Regions from separate parts of the Acidovorax sp. PRC11 genome, predicted to be linked through region 2. Evidence: riboswitches for the same ligand, from Rfam matches in the RefSeq annotation. Region 2 holds a riboswitch; the other holds the start of a gene.
What was found. Region 2 has a riboswitch for S-adenosylhomocysteine ahead of metH (methionine synthase). Riboswitches for the same ligand answer to the same signal wherever they lie in the genome.
Positions count from the first base shown of each region.

Region 1: another riboswitch for S-adenosylhomocysteine. It lies ahead of ahcY (adenosylhomocysteinase); the one in region 2 lies ahead of metH (methionine synthase).

Region 1 covers NZ_JAUZUQ010000010.1:4,373-11,624, forward strand. The annotation lists gene Q9R47_RS12930 (TlyA family RNA methyltransferase) at 1-819, opposite strand, end outside; gene ahcY (adenosylhomocysteinase) at 1,176-2,606, opposite strand; S-adenosyl-L-homocysteine riboswitch at 2,676-2,763, opposite strand; gene Q9R47_RS12940 (acyltransferase) at 3,025-4,056, shown strand; gene Q9R47_RS12945 (peptide chain release factor 3) at 4,218-5,858, shown strand; gene Q9R47_RS12950 (hypothetical protein) at 5,873-7,252, shown strand, end outside.
Region 2 covers NZ_JAUZUQ010000012.1:105,226-112,477, reverse strand. The annotation lists gene metH (methionine synthase) at 121-2,901, opposite strand; S-adenosyl-L-homocysteine riboswitch at 2,934-3,050, opposite strand; gene Q9R47_RS15110 (hypothetical protein) at 3,097-3,858, opposite strand; gene Q9R47_RS15105 (acyltransferase) at 3,944-5,005, shown strand; gene Q9R47_RS15100 (porin) at 5,053-6,117, opposite strand; gene Q9R47_RS15095 (substrate-binding domain-containing protein) at 6,243-7,166, opposite strand.

The DNA.
Region 1 (7,252 bases), on a different contig from region 2:
CAGCTCGAATTGCGGTTTGACCAGCATCAGCAGCTCGCCATCCGCCTGGAGCAGCGGCACCACCGCCGGCAGGATCAGCGTGAGCGAGATGAAGGACACATCGCCGGTGACGAGGTCGAATTCAGGCGTGACGTCCACGTCCTCGCGCCCCGCGCGGCGGCGCAGCTCGGTGGGCAGCGCACCCTCGGCACGCGCGCGCGCCCTGGCCTCGCGCTCGGCCTTGAAGGCCTCCACCTCGTGCTCCTTGGCGTCGTCGCTGTCGTCGTATTCGTCGTCCACCTGGCCGCCGTTGCGCATCCAGGCATAGGGCGCCTCGGGCTGGGTCTCGTTGTCGTCCGGGTCGCGCTCCACGCGCTCGGACAGGGCTTCCTCGCAGGCCTCGCGCAGCGATTCGGCGGTCACGGAACGGGCGTTCAGCCCCTCCACGCCCACCACGCGCGGATCGTCCCGCAGCCGCTCGTGCAGCTGGCCATGGCCCACGTCCACGCCGATCACCTGCGCCGCACCGTGCTGCAGCAGGCAGTCGGTGAACCCGCCCGTGCTCTGCCCCACGTCGAGGCAGCGCAGACCGGCCACCTGCAGGCCGGTGGCACGCAGCGCGCCCTCCAGCTTCAGGCCGCCGCGCGACAGGTACCGCGCCTCGGCGCCGTCCAGCAGCTCGACCTCGGCGATCGCCGGAATGTCGTCGCCGTTCTTCGCCACCTTCGTCCACGGCAGGCTGGCCGCCAGCCGCCACTGCACGCCGGCCGCGATCAACCGCTGGGCCTGCGACCGCGTGGCCGCATGGCCGTGCTCCACCAAAAACACATCCGCGCGCATCAGCGCCTTCCTCTCCAACAGGGCGGGCCGCACACGCGGCCCGCCACATTTCCAATCGATTGCAGGGCGGCGGACAGACCCGCGCCGGCACCGTGGCCGCACCTTGCTGCACGGCCTGGCATGCGTTACCGCATCCGGTGACTGCGCCCAGACCCATTCTCCGAACGCTACCTGCCGCGCTCAACCGGCAGCCCACGCGGTCCTGAGCGCCTCGTCATTCGCCAGGGCACTCGCACGCCCCAAGCCAGCAGACGCCGCGGAACCGGCTCCGCCGGGCCGCTGGCGTCGTCCCCCCTCCAAGGCGCGAAGCGCCGCCAGAGAGGGGGGAAGGCGCGCAGCGCCTCAGGAGGGAGTGCTCAATACCGATACGTATCGGCCTTGTACGGGCCTTCCTTCTTCACGCCGATGTAGGCGGCCTGCGCGTCGGTCAGCTCGGTGAGCTGGGCGCCGACCTTCTTCAGGTGCAGGCGCGCGACCTTCTCGTCCAGCACCTTCGGCAGCACGTACACCTTGCCGGCCTGGTAGGCGTCGGGCTTGGTGAACAGTTCGATCTGCGCGATGGTCTGGTTGGCGAAGGAGCTGGACATCACGAAGCTCGGGTGGCCCGTGGCGCAGCCCAGGTTCACGAGGCGGCCCTTGGCCAGCAGGGTGATGCGCTTGCCGTCCGGGAAGATCACGTGATCGACCTGGGGCTTCACTTCCTCCCACTGGTACTTCTCGATCGAGGCGACGTCGATCTCGTTGTCGAAGTGGCCGATGTTGCAGACGATGGACTCGTTCTTCATCGCCACCATGTGCTCGTGGCGGATCACGTCCTTGTTGCCGGTGGTGGTCACGAAGATGTCGGCCTTGTCGGCGGCGTATTCCATGGTCACGACCTTGTAGCCTTCCATCGCGGCCTGCAGGGCGTTGATCGGATCGATCTCGGTCACCCACACCTGGGCGCGCAGGGCGGCCAGGGCCTGGGCGCAGCCCTTGCCCACGTCGCCGTAGCCGGCCACCAGGGCCACCTTGCCAGCGATCATCACGTCGGTCGCGCGCTTGATGCCGTCCACCAGCGACTCACGGCAGCCGTAGAGGTTGTCGAACTTCGACTTGGTGACCGAGTCGTTCACGTTGATCGCGCGGAACAGCAGCGTGCCCTTAGCGGACATCTCGTTCAGGCGGTGCACGCCGGTCGTCGTTTCTTCCGTCACGCCGATGATCTCGGCCGACTTGCGGCTGTACCAGGTCGGGTCTTCTGCCAGCTTCTTGCGGATGGCCGCGAACAGGATGCGCTCTTCCTCGCTGGCGCCGTTGCCGGCGACCAGGGAGGCGTCCTTCTCGGCGCGCTGGCCCAGGTGCATCAGCAGCGTGGCGTCGCCGCCGTCGTCCAGAATCATGTTCGGGCCTTCGCCCTTGGAGCCCTTGGGTCCGAAGTCGAAGATGCGGTGGGTGTAGTCCCAGTAGTCTTCCAGCGATTCGCCCTTGATGGCGAACACCGGCGTGCCGCCCGCGGCAATAGCTGCGGCGGCATGGTCCTGCGTGGAGAAGATGTTGCAGGAGGCCCAGCGCACGTCGGCGCCCAGTTCCTTCAGCGTCTCGATCAGCACGGCCGTCTGGATGGTCATGTGCAGCGAGCCAGTGATGCGCGCGCCCTTCAGGGGCTGCGCGGCCGCGAATTCCTCGCGGATGGCCATCAGGCCGGGCATTTCGGTCTCGGCGATCTTGATTTCCTTGCGGCCCCAGTCGGCCAGGGAAATGTCGGCGATGGCCAGATCGGCCGGGGTCTTGAGAACTGCGCTCATGGTTTTCTCCGTGAAGGGAAGCAAAAACCACGCGTTCGAGGGGAATGCATCACTCACCGCACCGGACAGCGTGGGTGAGCGTCGTTGCAATGGGATTATTCCGAGCCTCGCGCCCCCGCCCGGCGGGCGTGGGAACGCTGCAACGCTCCTCGGAAGGCGGCAATTATAAAACCAAGCAGCCAAAACCCGTGGGAGCGCCCATCCAGCGCCGGTCGGTTCCTTCCGCCCGTCCTTGGGGGGGTGCGACGCCCGCAAGCCAGGGCTGTAACTTTTCGTTGTAGGACGGCAGGACGGATTGAGGCAAGATAACGGCCTGCGCAAAGACCGGCAGCAGGCCGTGTCCCCCCGCCCCCTCCCGGGTTTCTCGCCCGGCAGGATTTCGTCCGCAGGCCCCGCGCCCCCGACGCCCGATCTCCCGATGCCCCACTCTTCCAGGACTTCCAACTTCGATACGCTGCGCATTGGCGCGGCCCTCGCCGTCATCTTCAGCCACCACTTCCACATCGCCCGCGCGGCTCCGCCGCACTGGCTCCATTCCGACATGGTGGGCGGCGTGGCCGTGATGACGTTCTTCACCATCAGCGGCTACCTCGTGACGCTGAGCTGGCTGCGCCATCCCGACACCGTGGCGTTTCTCTGGAAGCGCCTGCTGCGCATCTGGCCCGGCGTGCTGCTCGCGGTGATCACCAACATCTTCCTGTTCGGGCTCGCATTCACGTCGCTGGATGCCGCGGAGTTCCTCCGGCATCCGGAGACGCTCACCTACTACCAGAACCTGCTGCTCTACCGGGAGTACGTGAACCTGCCCGGCGTGTTCGAGGGCAACCCGGTGCGGCAGGTCATGAACGGGCCGTTGTGGACCATTCCCATGGAGACGCTCTGCTACGCCGTCCTGGCCGGACTCGGTGCCTTGGGCGTCCTGCGGTCCCGCGTTCTCGCGACCGTGGCATGCCTGGGCTACATCGCGTTCTTCCTGACCACCCAGAACGCCGACTTCACCGGCACCATGCGGCACTGGTTCGAATACCCCGCCTATTTCGCCTGCGGCGCACTGATCGCGCTGCACCGCGGCGTTTTCCTCGCCCGGGCGCAGCAGTGGCTGTGCATGCTCGCGCCCATCGGCGTGCTGCTGTTCTTCGGGCTCGAGCTCGAGCATTCGGCCGGCCTGCTCATCCTGCCCCCGCTGCTCATCTATCTGGGAACCCGGCAAGGCGGCGGCTTGCCCTTCCTGCGGCGTGCGGGAGACCCTTCCTTCGGCATCTACCTCTTCGGCTTTCCCATCGCCCAGGCCGTCGAGGCCACCTGGCCGGAACTGGACTTCACCACAAGCCTGCTGCTCACCTGCGCGCTTTCGATCGCGGCCGGATATGCATCGTGGCACCTGCTCGAATCCAGGGTATTGCGGCTCAAGAGCTGGCTCGGCGAAGGCAACGCGCTGCGCACGGCCTGACGCGGGCCTGTCCGTTCGGGATGGCGGCCATCTAGAATCGCGGGTTTGCCGCGCCGCGGGGCACGTCCCTGCCCGCGGCCGCGCCCCAGGCTTTCCGGCCGCATGCCGGCGCCCGGCACTCCCGCGGGAGCTGCCGCGTTTCCCGACAGGACTCAGACGACATGGCCACCGCCACCCCTTACGCCCCGCAAGTCGGGGTCCGCCGCACCTTCGCCATCATCTCCCACCCGGATGCGGGCAAGACCACGCTCACGGAAAAGCTGCTGCTGTTCTCGGGCGCGATCCAGATCGCCGGGGCCGTGAAGGGCCGCAAGGCGAGCCGCCACGCCACCTCCGACTGGATGGAGATCGAAAAGCAGCGCGGCATCTCGGTGGCTTCCTCGGTCATGCAGATGGCCTACCGCGACCACGTGGTGAACCTGCTCGACACCCCCGGCCACAAGGACTTCTCGGAAGACACCTACCGCGTGCTCACGGCCGTGGACTCCGCGCTCATGGTGATCGACGCGGCCAACGGCGTCGAATCGCAGACGCGGCGGCTGATCGAGGTCTGCCGCCAGCGCGACACCCCCATCATCACCTTCGTCAACAAGATGGACCGCGAAGTGCGCGAGCCCCTCGACATCCTCGACGAAGTGGAGCGCGAACTCGGCATGCCCTGCGTGCCCATGACCTGGCCCGTGGGCCAGGGCAAGAGCTTCGGCGGCATCATCAACCTGCGCACGCAGGCGATGACGGTGTTCGAATCGGGCAGCGAACGCCGTCCGCAGGACTTCGAGACCATCCCGCTCAGCGACGCCGACGCCCTGCGCGCGCGCTTCGGCGCCACCTTCGACGAAGCCATCGAGAGCATGGAACTGGCCGTGGGCGCCTCCCCGGCGTGGGACCACGAGGCCTTCCTCGCGGGCAAGCAGACGCCGGTGTTCTTCGGCTCCGGCGTGAACAACTTCGGCGTGATGGAAGTGCTCGATGCGCTGGTCGACCTGGCGCCCCCGCCGCGCCCGCGCACCAGCAGCCTCGTGGTCAACAAGCAGCCCGTCGAGAAGACCGTGCTGCCGGAAGAGTCCGGCTTCGCGGGCGTGGTGTTCAAGGTGCAGGCCAACATGGACGCCAACCACCGCGACCGCATCGCCTTCGTGCGCGTGGCGTCGGGCAAGTACACGCCGGGCATGAAGCTGCGCGTGCAGCGCACCGCCAAGGAGCTGCGCCCCACCAGCGTGGTGACCTTCATGAGCCAGCGGCGCGAGGCCGTGGAAGAGGCCTATGCGGGCGACATCATCGGCTTCACGACGCACGGCGGCGTGCAGCTGGGCGATACCATCACCGACGGCGCCAGCCTGCAGTTCACCGGCCTGCCCTTCTTCGCGCCCGAGATGTTCATGACGGTGGTGCTGAAGAACCCGCTGCGCACCAAGCAGCTGCAGCAGGGCCTCGCCCAGCTCGGCGAGGAAGGCGCGATCCAGGTCTTCAAGCCCGACGCCGGCGGCAACATGCTGCTGGGCGCCGTGGGCCAGCTGCAGTTCGAAGTGGTGCAGCACCGCCTGAAGGCCGAGTACGACTGCGACGTGCGCCTGGAGAACTGCCAGTACACCGGTGCGCGCTGGATCACGGCGGACACGCCGGCCGAGCTGCGCGCCTTCACCGACGCCTACCCGCTGCGCATGGCGCACGACGCGGCCGACACGCTGGCCTACCTGTGCACCAGCCCCTACGACGTGCGGCTGGCGCAGGAGCGGTTCCCGAAGATCCACTTCCATCCGCTGCGCGAGCACGCGGGACTGGCACTGCAGGCCGCCGGCTGAGCGGATTGCAGCCCATGGCCGCTCGCCCCATGCCCGCAGCGTGTGCCGCCCAAACGGTGCGCCCGCACGGGGCGTGGGCGCCGTTCCTGGCGATCGGGGGCGCCCTGGCCGCGGTCTACGGCCTGTGGCTGCTGGCCTTCTGGCCGGGCATCCTCGGCGAAGACAGTGTCGCGATCCTGCACGAAGTGGAGCAGGAGGGCCCGTTCCGCTCGGGCAAGACGGTGTTCTGGTACTACCTGGTGCGGTGGCTCTACGGCACCACGGGCCGGGTGGAAGTGCCGGTGGCGGTGCTGATGCTGCTGTGCGCGGTCATTTTCGCGCGCATGCTGGCATGGTGCTGGAGCGCGGGCCTGCGCAAGACCTGCCTCGCGGGGCTGGTCTTCGTGGCCCTGGCCCCGCACATGACCGCCTTCGCGGGCACCCTCTACCCCGACGCCGTCTTCGCCGTGGCCGCGTGCGGCCTGCTGTTCGAGCTGTGGCTGGCCGTGCGCCGGCGGCACATGGGCGGCGCGTCCCTCGCGATGGTGGCGCTCGCGCTGCCGTTCGCGGTGTTCACCCGGCCCAACGGGCTCGTGTTCCTGCTGCCGGCGCTCGCCGCGCTCGCATTCGTGCCCGGCCGCGCTCGCTGGCTGCTCGGCGCCGTGATCGCCCTCTGGTGCGCGCTGATGGCCGCGGCGCACCGCGCGCACCCGTCGCAGGCCCAGGAAGCCGTCTATCCCATGGTGGTGTTCGAGACGGTGAACTTCCTGCGCCCGCACGCGATGAACGATCTGTGGACACGGTTCGCGCACATGAACGACCCCTGGGTGCTGGACGAACCGAGGATCTCGGCAGCCACCCTGGACGCACTGCGCCGGCACCGGCCTGCCGAGTCGATGGTGGCCTATTCCGATCCGGCGTACTGGGACATGCTCGTCTTCCATCCCGACGGGCCGCAGGTGGGCGGCATACCGGAGGCCGACCGCCGCACGCTGGTGCGCGAATTCTTCCGCTACAACCTCTGGCACAACCTCCCCGAGTTCCTCGGCAGCCGCATGACGGTGTTCATGACGGCGGCGCTCGCCCAGGGGGGCTTTCCCGCCGTGACCTACGCCGCCCACGTGCTGCCCCGCACCCGGTCCGTCTCCACCTACCGGCGGTTCGACGTGCAGGAGCTGGAGCGCGGCTTCATCGGCGCGCAGAAGGCGAGCTACCGCTGGCGCTGGCTCCTCTGGACGCCCTGGGCGGGTTTCGCGCTGCTGGCCTGGGCCCTGGTGCGCGGCGTGCGGCGGCGCGAGGCCGCGCTGCTCATCGTGGCCCTGCCGATGGCGCTACAGTGCGGTGCGATCTTCCTGCTCTCCTCCGCGGGCGAGTACCGCTATTTGCTGCCCTTTTTCGTGCTGCCGCTGGTGCTG
Region 2 (7,252 bases):
GATGAGTCGCGCGGTCAATGGGGCACCCACCAATGAGAAGGCTGCCTTGCGGTGGCCTTTTCGCCCCAAGCCAGGCCCACTGAATGACATGGCGAGGGGATGGTGCGCCGGGCTTCGGGCTCAGAGATTCGGCGCCAGCAACCGCTCCAGCACCTTCTCGTCCATTCCGCGCCGCTCGGCCATGTCGTGCAGCTGGTCCTCGCCGATCTTGCCGACGTTGAAGTAGGTGCTCTCGGGGTGGCCGATGTAGAAGCCGCTCACGCTGGCGGCGGGCGTCATGGCCAGGCTTTCCGTCAGGCCCATGCCGATCTCCTCGCACTGCAGCACGCGGAACAGCTCCTGCTTGGCGCTGTGGTCGGGGCAGGCGGGGTAGCCGGGCGCGGGGCGGATGCCATGGTACTTCTCGGCGATCATGTCGTCGTTGCTCAGGGCTTCGCCGGCCGCATAGCCCCAGAGGTCGGTGCGCACGCGCTGGTGCAGGCATTCGGCGAACGCTTCGGCGAGGCGGTCGGCCAGGCTCTTGAGCATGATGGCGGAGTAGTCGTCCAGCGCGTCGATGAAGGCCTGTTCCTTCTTCTCCACGCCGAGGCCGGCCGTCACGGCGAAGAGGCCGGCGTAGTCGGCCACGCCGCTCTCCTTGGGCGCCACGAAGTCGGCCAGGCACCGGCTGGGGCGCATCACGCCGTCGATCATCTGCTTTTCGGTCTGCTGGCGCAGGCCATACCAGGTCATGGCGACTTCGGTGCGCGATTCGTCGGTGTAGAACTCGATGTCGTCGCCTACGCTGTTGGCGGGGTAGAGCGCCAGCACGCCGCTCGCGCTGAGCCAGCGGCCCTCGATCAGCTTCTTCAGCATGGCCTGCCCGTCGGCGAACACGCGCTGCGCCTGCTCGCCCACGACGTCGTCGGTGAGGATGGCGGGGTACGGGCCGGCCAGGTCCCAGGTCTGGAAGAACGGGCCCCAGTCGATGTACTTCGCCAGTTCGGCGAGGTCGAAGTTCTTGAACACGCGCCGGCCCAGCAGGCGGGGCTTCGGGGGCTGGTAGTTGGCGAAATCGACCGGCGTGCGGTTGGCGCGGGCCTTGGCCAGCGGCCACATCGGCGTCTGCTTCTTGTTGGCGTGCTGCTGGCGGACCTTGTCGTAGTCGGCGGTCAGCTCTTCGACATAGCTCTGCGCGCCGTCGCCCAGCAGGCTCTGCGCCACGCTCACGCTGCGCGAGGCGTCGGGCACGTACACCACGGGGCCCTCGTAGTGCGGCGCGATCTTGACGGCGGTGTGCACGCGCGAGCAGGTGGCGCCGCCGATCAGGAGCGGGATCTTCTTCACGCGGAAGTGCTCGTCCTTCTGCATCTCGCCGGCCACGTACTGCATCTCTTCGAGGCTCGGCGTGATGAGCCCCGAGAGGCCCACGATGTCCGCGCCCTCGACCTTGGCGCGCGCCAGGATCTCGTGGCACGGGACCATGACGCCCATGTTCACCACCTCGAAGTTGTTGCACTGCAGGACCACGGTGACGATGTTCTTGCCGATGTCGTGCACGTCGCCCTTGACGGTGGCGATGACGATCTTGCCCTTGCTGCGCACGTCGCGGCCGGCGAGTTCGTCCTGGCGCTTTTCTTCCTCGATGTAGGGGATCAGGTGGGCCACGGCGGACTTCATCACGCGTGCGCTCTTCACCACCTGGGGCAGGAACATCTTGCCGGCGCCGAACAGGTCGCCCACGACGTTCATGCCGTCCATGAGCGGGCCTTCGATCACGTGCAGCGGGCGGCCGCCCCTGGCCAGGATCTCGCGGTAGGCCTCTTCGGTGTCTTCGACGATGAAGTCGGTGATGCCGTGCACCAGCGCGTGCGAGAGGCGCTCGCCCACGGTCTTGGGGTGCTCGGGCGTGCCGCGCCATTCGAGCTTCTTGCTTTCGTCCTTGGCGCCGCTCTTGGCGGTCTCGGCGATCTCCACCAGGCGCTCGCCGGCGTCGGGGCGGCGGTTGAGCACCACGTCTTCCACGCGCTCGCGCAAGGTGGGCTCCAGGTCGTCGTAGACGCCGACCATGCCGGCGTTGACGATACCCATGTCCATGCCCGCCTTGATCGCGTGGTACAGGAACACGGTGTGGATGGCTTCGCGCACCGGGTCGTTGCCGCGGAAGCTGAAGGAGACGTTCGACACGCCGCCCGAGACCTTGGCGCCCGGCAGGTGCTGCTTGATCCAGCGCGTGGCCTCGATGAAATCGACGGCGTAGTTGTTGTGCTCCTCGATGCCCGTGGCCACCGCGAAGATGTTGGGGTCGAAGATGATGTCCTCGGGCGGGAAGCCGACTTCGTCGACCAGCACGCGGTAGGCGCGCTCGCAGATCTCGATCTTGCGCGCATAGGTGTCGGCCTGGCCGACTTCGTCGAAGGCCATGACCACGGCGGCGGCGCCGTAGCGCTTCACCAGCCGCGCCTCGTGCTTGAACTTCTCCACCCCCTCCTTCATGGAGATGGAGTTGACGATCCCCTTGCCCTGGATGCAGCGCAGGCCCGCCTCGATCACGTCCCACTTGGAGCTGTCCACCATGATCGGCACGCGGGCGATGTCGGGCTCGGAGGCGATGAGCTGCAGGAAGCGCACCATGGCCGCCTTGCTGTCCAGCATGGCCTCGTCCATGTTGATGTCGATGACCTGCGCGCCGTTCTCCACCTGCTGGCGCGCCACGGCCAGGGCCTCTTCGAACTGGCCGTTCAGGATCATGCGCGCGAAGGCCTTGGAGCCGGTCACGTTGGTGCGCTCGCCGATGTTGACGAACAGCGTGCCCTCGCCGATCAAGACCGGCTCCAGGCCGGACAGCTTCATGGGGGGCACGGCGGAGGCAGAGGCAGCGGCCTCGGCGGCGGCGGAAGGGGAATGCGGGGCGGAGGACATCAGGCTCACCTGTGCGATCGGTTCGGGGATGAAACAGGCGAGCGTCGTTGTGCGGATGCCGGCCCCGAGCCTGACGCCGCCGTCCTGGTTCTGGGCTCCTGCGCTTTCATCGGCAGGGGACGGCGGGCGCTGCAACGCTCCTCGGGGGCGGGCAATTTTAACGGGGCCGGGGGCGCAGCGGGGTGCGGCCGCCCGTCAACGCACCGGCAGGAACTGCAGGAAGGTGCCGCCCACCAGGTTCTGCACGTAGCTGATGGCCGCGCGGCGGTACTTCTCCGCCACCACGCCGGCCAGCAGGTCGAGCCGGGCGATGACCTTGCCGAACTCGCGCTCGAAGCTCAGGTTGCGCGTGTCCGCCGTGATCTCGTCGGCCAGCAGCAGCGGCCGGCCGTCGGCGCCGCGCCGCTGCGCGAGGATCCACACGGCGATCTCCACGTTGCGCGCGGCGTTGTAGAGGTGCTGCGCGTCCAGGCCGTCGATCAGGAAGAACTCGGTCTTGCCGCCGTGCGCGGTGATGAGCATGTCGGCCGTGGCGCAGGTGAACGCCGCCACGCGGTCGCCGGCGAACTCGGGGCTGAGCGCCAGCGCCAGCGCGGCGACGTCGCGCCGGCCCTGCAGCGGCGCCCAGGGCTGGCGGTGCTCGACGGCCTCGCGCACGCGCTGGCCCGCCAGGATGCGGCCCGGCAGCTGCCCGGGCTCCTGGCCCTTGCGCCATTCGGCCGGATTGCGGCGGTAGAGCTTGTCCATCACCATGTACAGGCTGTCGAGGTTGGCACGCATGCCGAGCGTGGCCATGCGGTTCACGTCGGACTGGGCCAGTTCGGTGGGCGCGACGGCGGCGGCCTGCACCTCGCCGCGGTCCGTGTGGGCGGGCGAGCCGCAGCCGGCCAGGGCGGCGCCGGCGAGGGCACAGCCCTGCCACAGCAGGCAACGGCGGGACAGCGGAGGTGGAGGCATGTGCGCCGCATTATCGGCAGGGGGCGGAGCCCGCTGCGGATCCGCGGCGACAATCGCCCACCGACAGGCACTGGCAGCGAAGGCAATGGCATTGGCATCCCACACCCCCGACAACCTCCGGTCGATCCAGATACTCCGGGCCGTCGCCGCCACCAGCGTCGTGTATTTCCACATCGGCGCCGTTCCCGTGTTCGGCTCGTTCGGTGTCGACATCTTCTTCGTCATCAGCGGCTTCGTGATGGCGATGGTCTGCGAGCATGGCGAAGCACCCCGCGCCTTCGCGGCGAAGCGGGTGGCCCGGATCGTTCCGCTCTACTGGGTGCTGACCACCGGGGTGCTGCTGCTGGCCGCCGTGCGGCCGGACCTGCTGAACTCCACGACGGCCCAACTGGGCAACTACCTCAAGTCCCTGCTGTTCATTCCGTACTTCAAGGAAAACGGCGCACTGCACCCGATGCTGGCGGTGGGATGGACGCTCAACTACGAGATGTTCTTCTACCTGTGCGTGGGGCTGGTGCTGCTGGCGGGCCGCCGGAACCTAGCGCTGTTCGTCGGCAGCGTGGCTGCGCTGGTGACCGCCGCGTACATCGGCCTGGGGCACCTGGCGGGCGGGCCGGTGCTGTCCAGCTTCTTCGGCTCGGCCCTGCTCTTCGAGTTCCTGTTCGGGATGGCCGCCTACCTGCTCTGGCGCCGGGGATGGCCCGCGAAAGCCGCCGGGCCCTGGCTGGCCGCGGCGGCCCTGGCGGCGTACGCGTTCATGGCCGTCTGCGAAAGCCGGGGCGCCACGATCGACCGGGTGTTCGTGTTCGGCCTGCCCTCGTTCGTGCTCGTTCTCGCCTGCGTGGGCTGCGAACGCTGGATTCCCGGGCCGGGCGGGACGGTGTCCGATGCGCTGTGCCGCGTCGGCGACGCCAGCTACGCCACGTACCTGAGCCATTTCTACGTCGTCGAGGGCATCCGCAAGATCGCCCACCAGAAGCTGGGCCTCATCGATCCCTACCGCCCGGTCGGCGTGGCGGTCATCCTGGTGTCGGCGCTCGTCGTCGGGCACGTGGTGTACCTCTGGCTGGACCGGCCCCTCAGCCGCTGGGCCCGGCGGGTGCTGGCGCCCGTGCGCCGGCCCGCGCGGGCCCTGCCGGCGGCCTGAGGCGACGCCCCGGAGGCCGGGGGCCCGCGACCTCCGGCCGTGCACGCTCAGAAAGTGTGCAGCACGCCGGTCGTGACGCCGGTGGCACGCGCCTTGTTGGCCGCGCCCTGGTAGCCGTCGCGCCAGTGCGTGCGGTCCAGCTCGGCATACAGGCGCGTGCGGCGCGAGAGCTTGTATTCCGCGAACAGGATCGCGCGGGTGTAGCCGTCGTCCCGCTGGCCGGTGCGCTGGCGGTCTAGGCGGTAGAGCGAGGCCGTCAGGTCCACCGAGGAAGTGGCGGCCCAGGTCAGGCCGGCCGAATGCACGCGCTGCACCGTGCGGGCGGTGGCCGAGGTGTCGGCCTCGCTGCGCGCGGTGTTCAGGGCCACGCGCACGCTGCCCCACTGGTAGGCGGCTCCCAGCGTGGCGGCCTCCAGCTCCAGCTGCGTGGCGGTCTTGAAGCGCTGGTAGGCGCCCGAGACGGCCCAGGGGCCCGCGGCGTAGGCCAGGCCCGCGCCCGTGGAGGCCTGCGCGGAGGCGCGGCCCGCGTTCTCGCCGAAGGCGTGCATCGCACGCGCCGTGACGGGACCGAACCGGCCGGTGTACTTGACGGAATTGTCCAGGCGGTACGAGCCGGTGGTGGCGCCCGCGCTGCCGTACTCCTGGCCCAGGCCGTGGCTGCTCAGGGCCGCGGTGGCGATGTTCGGGTTGAAGGACGCGAAGCGCATGCCCACCGGGTCCACCGGGCTGATCGCATCGGCCAGCAGGTTGGTCTGCCGGCCGGCCGTGACCTGGCCCCAGCCTCCGCCCAGGCCGACGATGGCGGCACGGTCGAAGAACTTGGTGGAGTTGGCGGTGGTGCCGGTGTCGAGGTTCAGGCCGGTTTCCAGGTTGAACAGCGCATGCAGGCCGCCGCCCAGGTCTTCGCGGCCGCGCAGGCCGAAACGGCTGGTGCTGTTGACGCCGCTGGCGATGCCGGTGGTGGAGGTGGCGGCCGGGGCGTTGGCGGCCGTGAGGCCGGAGCCGTAGCGCACGCCGGCATCGGCGATGCCGTACACGGCGAGGTGGGTCTGGGAGAAGACGAGCGCGGGCGCGCAGAGGGCAGCAGCCGCCGCCAGGGATCGGAGGGCCATGGTAAGTCTCTTGAGGAAAGGCGCGCAGGACCGCGCCGCGCCGGGCGCGGCGGCAGGCCTCGCGCGGAAGCCGAAGAACGAGGAAAGGAACAGCACGGGCGCCGATCGGCCCGGCAGGATCGCGTTCAGAGCGCGGGCGCGGGTTCCTTGCGGGCCGGCGCCGCGGGCTCGGCACGGGCGGGAGCGGCTGCGGGCGCGGCACGCGTGGCAGGCTCCATGCCGGTGCTGCGCACGATGGAGGCGGCGGCGGGCGCGGCCAGGAAGCGGATCAGGTGGCGCGCGGCCTCCGGGTCCGGCGAGCCGGTGGCGACGCCCGCGGAGAAGAACACGCGCTGCTGGACCTCGTCGGGCAGTGCGCCGACGAACTGCAGCTCCTTGAACGGCAGCAGTTCGCTCACCTGCTGGAAGCCGATCTCCGCATCGCCGCGCAGCACCACCGCGCCCACGCGCTCGCTGTAGATCTTCGTGGCCTTGCCCTTCATCTGCTCGGCCACGCCCAGGCGCTGGAACAGCTCGGTGGAGAGGTAGGTGCCGCTCGCGCTGGCGGAATAGGCGACCGACTTGGCGTTCAGCAGCGTCTGGCGCAGCGCGTCCACCGTGCTGATGTCCGGCGGGGGCGTGCCCTTGCGCACGCTCATGCCGATCATCGAGCGGGCCAGGTCCACGCGGCTGCCCGCCTGCACCTTGCCCTGGGCGATCAGTTGGTCGAGCGCCGAGTCGGCCAGGATCACCACGTCGAACTGCTCACCGCGCGCCATGCGGCTGGGGATCGAATCCGGCGCAGTGCCCATCGAGGCGCCGCGCGCGGTCGTCACCTTGTGGCCCGTGGCCTGCTCGTAGAGCGGCACCAGCTGGTCGTACGCCGCCGAGAACCCGCCGGAGGTGACCACGCGGATCTCCGCCGCCTGGGCCGTGGAGGGCAGCGCCCCGCCGAAGGTGAGCCCCAGGCCCAGCGCGGTGCCCCACAGCGCGCCGAGGAAGCGGCGGCGCAGTGCGGGAAGCGCGGGAGAAGGGGCGTGGGAAGGGGAAGAAGCGGCGCGCGGCGGCATGGGATGTCTCCTGTCGTTGTGATGGTGCTCTGCAGGGTCTGCCAGAGAGCCCGGATGCTAGGCAGGCAGGCATGTTCTGTGAATTG